Regions from separate parts of the Rhodococcus sp. AC861 genome, predicted to be linked through region 1. Evidence: riboswitches for the same ligand, from Rfam matches in the RefSeq annotation. Region 1 holds a riboswitch; the other holds the start of a gene.

What was found. Region 1 has a riboswitch for cyclic di-AMP ahead of AC0IX4_RS13925 (transglycosylase family protein). Riboswitches for the same ligand answer to the same signal wherever they lie in the genome.
Region 2: linked by a shared signal. The riboswitch ahead of AC0IX4_RS09835 (C40 family peptidase) and the one ahead of AC0IX4_RS13925 (transglycosylase family protein) in region 1 are both predicted to bind cyclic di-AMP.

Annotation. Positions count from the first base shown of each region.
Region 1 covers NZ_CEEDMW010000004.1:100,108-104,516, reverse strand. The annotation lists gene AC0IX4_RS13940 (hypothetical protein) at 32-250, shown strand; gene AC0IX4_RS13935 (YccF domain-containing protein) at 279-692, shown strand; gene AC0IX4_RS13930 (glycosyltransferase 87 family protein) at 784-2,070, shown strand; cyclic di-AMP (ydaO/yuaA leader) riboswitch at 2,237-2,443, shown strand; gene AC0IX4_RS13925 (transglycosylase family protein) at 2,452-3,039, shown strand; gene AC0IX4_RS13920 (hypothetical protein) at 3,101-3,292, opposite strand; gene AC0IX4_RS13915 (helicase-associated domain-containing protein) at 3,375-4,409, shown strand, end outside.
Region 2 covers NZ_CEEDMW010000003.1:64,748-69,156, reverse strand. The annotation lists gene AC0IX4_RS09845 (hypothetical protein) at 1-923, opposite strand, end outside; gene AC0IX4_RS09840 (C40 family peptidase) at 893-1,951, opposite strand; gene AC0IX4_RS09835 (C40 family peptidase) at 2,178-2,747, opposite strand; cyclic di-AMP (ydaO/yuaA leader) riboswitch at 2,765-2,928, opposite strand; gene AC0IX4_RS09830 (hypothetical protein) at 3,042-3,332, opposite strand; gene AC0IX4_RS09825 (DEDD exonuclease domain-containing protein) at 3,619-4,409, shown strand, end outside.

The DNA of each region.
Region 1 (4,409 bases):
CGCCGACGCCGGTCCGACTAAACTGGCCACCGTGACCGACTCCTCGCGCACCTCCATGCCGCCTCTGCTCGCTGCTGCGTTGATCAGCTTCGGCCTCGGTCTGCTCGCGATCGTCGTCATGTTCCTGGTGCTGCTCCTGTCGGACACGCCCCCCGGCCTGTGGCTCTACCTCTCGGCGATGCTGTGCCCGTTCGGATTCCTGCTGGGCCTCGTCCACGCCTTGCGGAGCGGTCGACGCGTCCGGCGCTGACCGCGGGCGAACCGGGCATACTGGTCACATGCGACTGCTGCTGAACATCATCTGGTTCGTTTTCGGCGGCCTGTGGCTGGCGCTGGGGTACTTCCTCGCCGGGATCGTGTGCTGCATCCTGATCGTCACCATCCCGTTCGGGATCGCAGCCTTCCGGATCGGCGTCTACGCGCTGTGGCCCTTCGGTCGGACCGTCGTCGACAAACCCACGGCCGGCCTCGGTTCGATGATCGGCAACGTCGTCTGGATCATCGTGGCGGGCATCTGGCTCGCGATCGGGCACGTCCTCACCGCGATCGCCATGGCGATCACCATCGTCGGCATCCCCCTGGCCCTGGCGAACCTGAAGATGATTCCGGTGTCGCTGATGCCGCTGGGCAAGGACATCGTCGATTCGGACGCGGTGGGCGTCGTCGGAGCGCCCGCACCGATGCGGTACTGACCACCTCGAAAACCCACCAACCGTAACGAGCGGTCGCGTTTCGGCGTGCCCTGACCGGCTGTCGGCTCCCTTTCGGTCTACGATCCTGTGCGTGATACTGAGGAAATCCGACGACCGCACCTTCGGATCACATAGGATCTTCGTCGCGCTCACGGTCCTCGGCGCCGCGATCGCGGTGTTCGCGCACGACCGGCTGATCCCGTTCGACGTCCCGAAGTTCGGCCTCTTCCAGTTCGGAATCGACGCGCTCGTCTACCGCGCGGGCGGCGCCACGGTGCTGGGCCCCGAACCGCTGTACGCAGGGAATCTCGTCGGCGAGCTGCCCTTCACCTATCCCCCGTTCGCGGCTCTCGTGTTCGCCCCCCTCGGGGTGATGTCCACCACGACGACGCACCTGCTGTTCTGGCTGGGCAACATCGTCCTGCTCTACTTCATCGTCCGGTCCTGCTGGCTGTTCCTCGGCTTTCGCGACGACCGCAGCCTGCGCATCGTCTGCCTCTCGTTGTCGGTGATCTTCACCTGGCTCGAGCCGATCCGTATGACGATCTGGCTCGGCCAGATCAATCTGGTGCTGCTGGCCCTGGTGCTGTGGGATCTGACCCGCCCCGAGGGAAGCAGGCTCCGCGGCATCGGAGTCGGCATCGCCACCGGAATCAAGATGACTCCGGGCCTGTTCCTGATCCATCTCGCGTTGACGCGGCAGTGGAAGGCCCTCCTGATCGGAGCAGTCACCGCCGCCGTGAGCGTCGTCCTGGGATTCGTCGTGCTCTTTTCCGACGCGGTCACGTACTGGTTCGGAGCCATCTCCGACTCGTCCCGGATCGGCGACATCGGCTCGGGCGCGAACCAGTCTCTGCGCGCCTCGATCCCCCGGTGGTTCGGCCTCGACGAAGCGCCGGTCCTGCTGTGGGTCGTGATCGCCGGCGCTGTCGGTGTGGCAGGCCTGTTCGTCGCGGCGGCTGCGCACCGCAAGGGACTTCAACTGCTCGGACTGATCGTCTGCGGGCTGACGGCACCTCTGGTGTCCCCGTTCTCGTGGGGGCATCACTGGGTGTGGCTCCTGCCGCTGCTGATCGTGTGCATGGACGTCGCTCTCCGGGCGAGCAATCCCGTCGCCTGGTTGCTGCCGTTGCTGGCCAGCGTTCCCCAGATCGCATGGTTCTGGGTGGCACCCGACAACGTCTACGCCATCGGCACGTTCATGCTCCCGCCGTCCAACCGACTCGAGGCCGTCGCACTTCAGACGGTGTATCCGACCACCGGCGTCGTGGTGATCGTGGTGGTGGCCGTGATCCTGCGCACATGTGACTTCCGCCACATAACGAAGCGGTCACGAACGGGTGACGACGCGGTAGTCAACACGTCCTCCCCGTCCTAGCTGCGGATACCCGTTGCGACACGTCACAACGGCGACGCGACGCGTACACCAGGCGAAGTTATCGAACAGTGACATCTGTGCCCGATTCGTAATAGTGTCCCCTTCGGCCGGAAGTTCGGCCGACGTTCGGCCCGCCGCGCCAAACCTCGTCCCGCGGGTACCGGACATCCCTCACAGACATGATCAGGGACGAGGGCGGGGGACCCACACGTCCTTCGTAGATATCCGGCCGGCTCTCGCGGCGCCCCACCGGGCCCCGAGCAGTCGACCTAGGGGTGAAGCCTCTCCGCTCCAGCCAGGAGCGCACCGAGGCCGGGCTACCTCTCAGCCCGAATCCGACAGCTGACCTCGCAGGCGCGTGTGGAGAGGATTTCTACCCTTATGAGCGGACGTCATCGCAAGCCGAGCACCACGGGCAAGACCGTCGTCAAGGTCGCCGTCACCGGCGCACTGGTCGGCACCGCAGGTCTCGCATTCAGCGGCACGGCCAACGCAGCCCCCGATTCCGACTGGGACCGTCTCTCGCAGTGCGAGGCCGGCGGCAACTGGGGCATCAACACCGGCAACGGGTTCCAGGGCGGACTGCAGTTCTCCCCGAGCACGTGGACCAGCCACGGCGGCGGCGAGTACGCGGCCACCGCCAACCAGGCCAGCCGCGAAGAGCAGATCGTCGTCGCCGAGCGCGTGCTCGAGTCGCAGGGTTGGGGCGCATGGCCGTCCTGCTCCTCGCAGCTCGGACTGAGCAGCGGCCCGACGCAGCGCGACGCACCGGCGACCACGGCGCCCACCGCACCGGCACTCCCCGATCTGACGAGCATCCCGTCGACCGAGCAGGCCGTACAGGGACTGACCCAGGTCGTCCAGAACTTCACCAACGACCCGGCGATCCTCGGATTCGTCCAGGCCGCAGCCGGAGACCCCCAGATCGCGAGCTTCATCGCCGCGAACCAGGATCTCCTGCCTCGCTGACGCTCCACTCGTACGAGAAGGGCCCCACCGCATGCGGTGGGGCCCTTCTCGTACGTCCGGGTCAGCGGTTGATGACCGTATGCGGATGTGCGTACGGAAGTGACTCGGCCGGCAACGGGAACTCGGTCTCCTCGCCGTACGGCGACAGACTGCCGGCGCGAGCGGACGCCAGTTCCGTCACGGGATGGTCGTCGTCGTCAGCACTGTGAGGCCAGCCCGGATCGACGTATCGCTTCTTCTCTTTGTTCGCCATGCTTCATTTCACCATTACGAAGGGCACGTCTGCCAGTCCTGGTCTGCAGTCGCCGCCACCGAAGTCTCTAGGCTTGACGGCGATGACCGACAACGAGGGCGATCGGGCGGACTCACTCACCGAGTGGCTGTCCTCCCGAAGCGACGACGAACTGGCCGAACTGCTGCGTCTGCGGCCGGACCTGACCATCCCGCCGCCTCCCACCCTCGACGTGCTAGCCGGCAGATCCCACCAGCGGGCGTCGGTGCTGCGTGCCGCGGAGGACCTGGACACTCTGTGCCTCACGGTCCTCGAACTGCTCGCTCACGAAGGCGGCGACACGGACCCGGTACCGCGGAGCCGCCTCGACGAGCTGGTGGACAAGCGCGCGACGAAGAAGGCCGTCGACGCGGCACTGGCTTTGCTCCGCACCCGCGCCCTGATCCGGGGAACGACGTCGCTGACGATGGTGGCCGCGGCGCGGGACGCGGTCCCCTGGCGTGTCGGCAGATTCCTGGACGCCGATTCCGGGTTGACCGCCGAGGTGGTGGCCGACAAGCTCGCGGCCGTCGACGACCGCAGTCGTGACCTGTTGACCACGCTGACACGCTCGTCGTCGATAGGACGCACACGCGACGCGGCGCCGGGCACCCCGGCGGACCGGCCGGTGCAGCAACTGCTGGCCTCCGGCCTCCTGACCTGGCTGGACGACAACACCGTCGAACTTCCGCCGCAGGTGTCCCAGGCGCTGCGCGGAGAGCCCGTGACCGACCCGCTCGCGCTCACGCCTCCGACTCCGTCGACCCAGCAGGTCAAGGTCAAGGTCGCCGACGTCGACGCCGCCGCGGCCGGCGAAGCACTCGAGCTGCTGCGGCAGAGCGAGAACATCCTCGCCGCGCTCGGCCGGACACCTGCCCCGGCGCTCAAGGCGGGCGGACTGGGTGTGCGGGAGATCCGGCGCATCGGGAAGTCGACCGACCTCGACGAGGCGCGGGTCGGTCTGCTGCTGGAGTTGCTGTCCGCTGCCGGACTCGTCGCGGTCGGCCTGCCGGACTCGGGCCCTGCCGGCGACATCGACGACCTCTGGGCCCCCACACCGACAGCCGACGCATGGCTCACGGCCGGCCCGGACCGCCGC
Region 2 (4,409 bases), on a different contig from region 1:
GTCGCCACGTGGGTGAGTTCGTGCTGCAGCACTGTCCGCCGGGTACTGTCCGTCAGGCGGTCCGAGGCGGTCGGGCCGAAGACGACACGCTGTCCGGTGACCAGGCCGTTCTCGACGGGATCGGCAATGGTGGAGGCGGCCACGTCGGTGAGGACCGAGCCGTTGGCATTGCTGGTGAATTCGGCGTCGGATCCCGCCACGACAAGCACAGCTCGCCGCGACCACCCGATGCCGACGAAGCCGGTCACGGCGTCGACAGCGGCCGGTAGATCGGCCGCCAGCGCGTCGATGAAGTCACGCTGGCCCTCGTGCCCGATCACCAGCGACGTCGTCGAGCCGGTGGGAACTCGGCGTACGACGACGGGGCCGAAGTCCCACGGTCCGCGCCACGTCGTGCGGGCGTACTGGGGCACATCGGCGTCGGACACCAGCGCCCACGTGTCTCCGCGGCGCGCGACGACCAAAGCGACATCGCGCCGGGTGGGACCGATGTCGGAGTCCTGGTAGGCGTACCGCAGAACCACGTTCGGAGCCCACACCTCGGTGGCGTCCAGCGAATCGGCCAGGGTGGGTTCCACCGGTACCTCGGGCCCCGGCGTGATCTCGTACCCGAAGTCCGACAGCGGAACGTCCTGCAGGGATGCTGCACGCGCGACTTCGCGATCGACGAAGGCAGGGTCGGCTGACGGATCGAACAAGCTACGCAAGGCCGCGTCGTCGTTGTCGCGCAACGCCGACGTCCATCTGTCGAGTAGTGCGGTCACTCCTGCTGTGCGAGCGTCGTCCGCGACCGCGGTGACCGGAACCGAGCCACCTCTGTCGTCCACAGCACCGGACGAGCATCCGGCGAGTACGGCCGCGACGACGAACAGTGCGGCCGTGGCGCGAAGGATCAGTATCGGCGAGCGCCGTAGAACGGCCACGACGCCATCGACTCCACTCGGACCGGCACCCCGAACGTCGACGCGTGGACGACGTTCCCGTTGCCTGCGTACAGGCCTACGTGGGAAGCGTCGTTGTAGAACAGGACCACGTCACCCGGCTGCAGGTCTTCCTTGGCCACCGGCGTTCCACCTGCGGCTTGCGCCTGGCTGGACCGCGGCAGCGTCTTGCCGACCTGCTTGTACGCCCACACGACCAGACCGGAGCAGTCGTACCCGTCGGGTCCGGTCGCACCCCAGACGTACGGCTTTCCGATCTGCGTGAACGCAGCCTGGAGCGCTCCCGTCTGCGACCCCGGTGTCAGGGCTCCCAGAATGGTGGCGGGATCGAATCCGGGGGGGAATGCCGCACCCGCGAGGCCTGCCTTCTCCGGCTCGGACAGCGCTCCGAACGCGGCCATGACATCGGCGATCTCGCTCTGGAGTCGGCTCTGCTTGCCCTGGAGGTCGTCGCTGACCGCCTTGGCCTGCTCCGTCGCGGTGCGAGCGGCGTCCGCCGACTGCTGCGATGCAGCCTCGGCCGCGGCCGCCGCAGCGGTTGCCTCGTTGAACGTGCCGACGGTTGCCGCGGCATCGGTGGAGATGATGTCGAGGGCGGACATCTGGTCGAGCAGCTGCTGCGGAGAGTCGCTCACCATCACCGCGAACAGGCGGTTGGTGCGCGCTCCCTGGTAGTTGGCCCGAGCGATCTTGTCGACTGCCGGGCGGACCGAGTCGATCTGCGCGCGGGCATCGGCGAGGGCACGCCGATCGGCGTCGAGGCGCCCGTCCGCGTCGGACTGAGCTGCAAGCTTGGCATCGAGGTCGATCTGGGCGTTGTGCATGGCCTCGGTCGTCTGTTCCGACTCGCGGGACAGGTCCGCCAGGCGCGTGACCGCATCCGAGGCGGATTCGCCGGGAACAGGATCGGCCGACGCTGCGCCGACCGGGACGAACGCGAGAGCGGCGGTCAGAACGCCGGCGAGGATCGCCCCGCGCACACTCGACCGCGTGGATACCGAAGACGGCACGTGAGTGGTTCTCCGATCTGGAACTGATCCGAAACATGATGCGATCCGTTGCCGAATCGCGGGGACGTCACGGAAAGATTACGACGACACCGTGGATTCTGTCCACGAACCCCGCTTTTCGACGCGAAACATTCCCGAAAGTCGTCGACACCGGCAGTAACCGACCGCGTGATCAGTTACTGCCGGTGTCGGACGAGTACTCCTGCGACGGAGCTACAGCGATCGATCAGGCGTAGCGGCGCGCACCGTCGAACGGCATGGAGGACAGCGGAGCGACCTTGACGGGCTGGCTCTCGGTGGATGCGTGGACGACGTTTCCGTTGCCGACGTACATACCCGAGTGCGATCCACCGTAGAAGGACACGATGTCACCGGGCTGCAGGTCCGACTGCGAGACGGGGACGCCGGCGGCAGCCTGGTCGTAGCTGGTACGCGGCAGGTTGATGCCGGCCTGCTGGTACGCCCACTTCATCAGTCCCGAGCAATCGAAAGCGTTGGGGCCGGCTGCTCCGTACACGTACGGCGCGCCGACCTTGCTCTCGGCAGCCTGGACGGCGATCTGCGCTGCGCTCGACGTCGGTGCGGCAGGACCGGGAAGTGCCGGGACCTGCGGAAGCGGGGGGAGCTGGCTCAGGATCTGGTCCGGAACCTCGAACGTTCCGATACCGGGGATCTCGACGGGGGCCGCGAAGGCGGGCGCGGCCGGGACGACGACTGCGCCGGCCGTGATGGCTCCGGCGACGAGAACGTTGCGGACAGGCCGCGAGGTGGTGCTGGGCTTACGGTGTTTCGCCACGAGAAAGAGGTGCTCCGTTTCTTCCTGATATCCGCCGACCGAGTTAGCTGACGGGTTCGGGCTGGGAAGATCAGCCCTACTCATCGAGCCGCCAGGCGACTCGATGGGATTCACCCCGGTGTAACGGTGGGTTCCCGGTACGACCACCCGGAAGAGGTGGCCGATTAGGCGGTGACCTTGCGACGCAGTCCCTGGTGGCGCTGCACGACTCCGCAATGTCTCGGAAAGATTACGAAATGGCATCCAAGATGTCGAGCCCACCGTCTCCGTGTCGCGGTTCGATCACGGGAAGCACTAGCCCGCGACGTGTTCCGGGCCCGAGTCACGCCGGTCGCGTGCCGACTCCTCGGGGGACGGGACGACCTTGCCGACCAGACGCAGTCGGGGTACCAACCCACTCTCCGCGAGGACGTCCATGGCGGCACGTTCGTCCTGCTCGAGCCTCAATCGGCGTGCCGCGAACGGTGCATCGGAGGGGCCGTCCGAGGGTGCCGACGGCATGCCCGGAACGCCCAGCAGCACCGACACGACACAGTCCGAACACGCGTCGCCCCGCACCACGCACTCGCCACAATCGACAATCATGTGATCCTCGTCTCATTCAAGTTTCGTGCTGTCGGCCGTGATGTTCGTACCGGATCACAAGGAGGCCGGGGCCGATCATCACGCGAATCGACGCCGACGCTAACGGCGCCCACCGACACGGCAGGCCGGCGAGAACGCCCCGTCGTTCTTGTCGGTGGCACCCCCTACGGTCCCGGATGTGCGAAGCGAGACCGGACCGGCCCGGCGTCCCGACGGGGCGTACGTGGCAGCTGCGTCGGCGACATCGGGCGCCGCGCCGACGGGCCTGCAACTCGCCTTCGACGAGATGGACATGTCGCTGCGGGAGACGACCTTCGTCGTCGTCGACCTCGAGACCACGGGCGGGCGTCCCGGCGAGGACGCGATCACCGAGATCGGGGCCGTCAAGGTCCGTGGCGGGCGGGTCATCGGAGAGATGGCCACCCTCGTCGACCCCGGTCGGTCCATCCCGCCCGGCATCGTCCAGCTCACCGGCATCAGCAGCGCGATGTTGATCGACGCTCCCCGTATCGAACGAGTGCTCCCCACCTTCGTCGAATTCGCTCGCGGAAGCGTCCTGGTGGCGCACAACGCCCGGTTCGACACCGGCTTCCTTCGTGCCGCCGCCACCCGTATGGATCTGGCATGGCCGTCGTTCCGGGTCCTGTGCACCGTGAAGCTGGCCCGACGTGTCCTCTCCAGGGACGAGGCACCGTCGGTCAAGCTGTCGTCACTCGCGACGCTCTTCGAGGTCTCCACCAGGCCCACCCACCGAGCGCTCGACGATGCGCGCGCGACCGTCGACGTCCTGCACGCGTTGATCGAACGCGTCGGCAATCAAGGTGTGCACAGCTACGCCGAGCTGGTCGACTATCTGCCGACGGTCACCGCTGCCCATCGCGCCAAACGGACACTGGCGGCCGGGCTCCCTCACGCTCCCGGTGTCTATCTCTTCCGCGGCCCCTCGGACGAGGTGCTCTACGTCGGTACGTCGAGGAACCTCCATCGCCGCGTGCGCAACTACTTCACCGGCTCGGAAACCCGCGGCCGCATGAGAGAGATGGTGGCGCTCGCGACGCGGGTGGACCATGTCGAGTG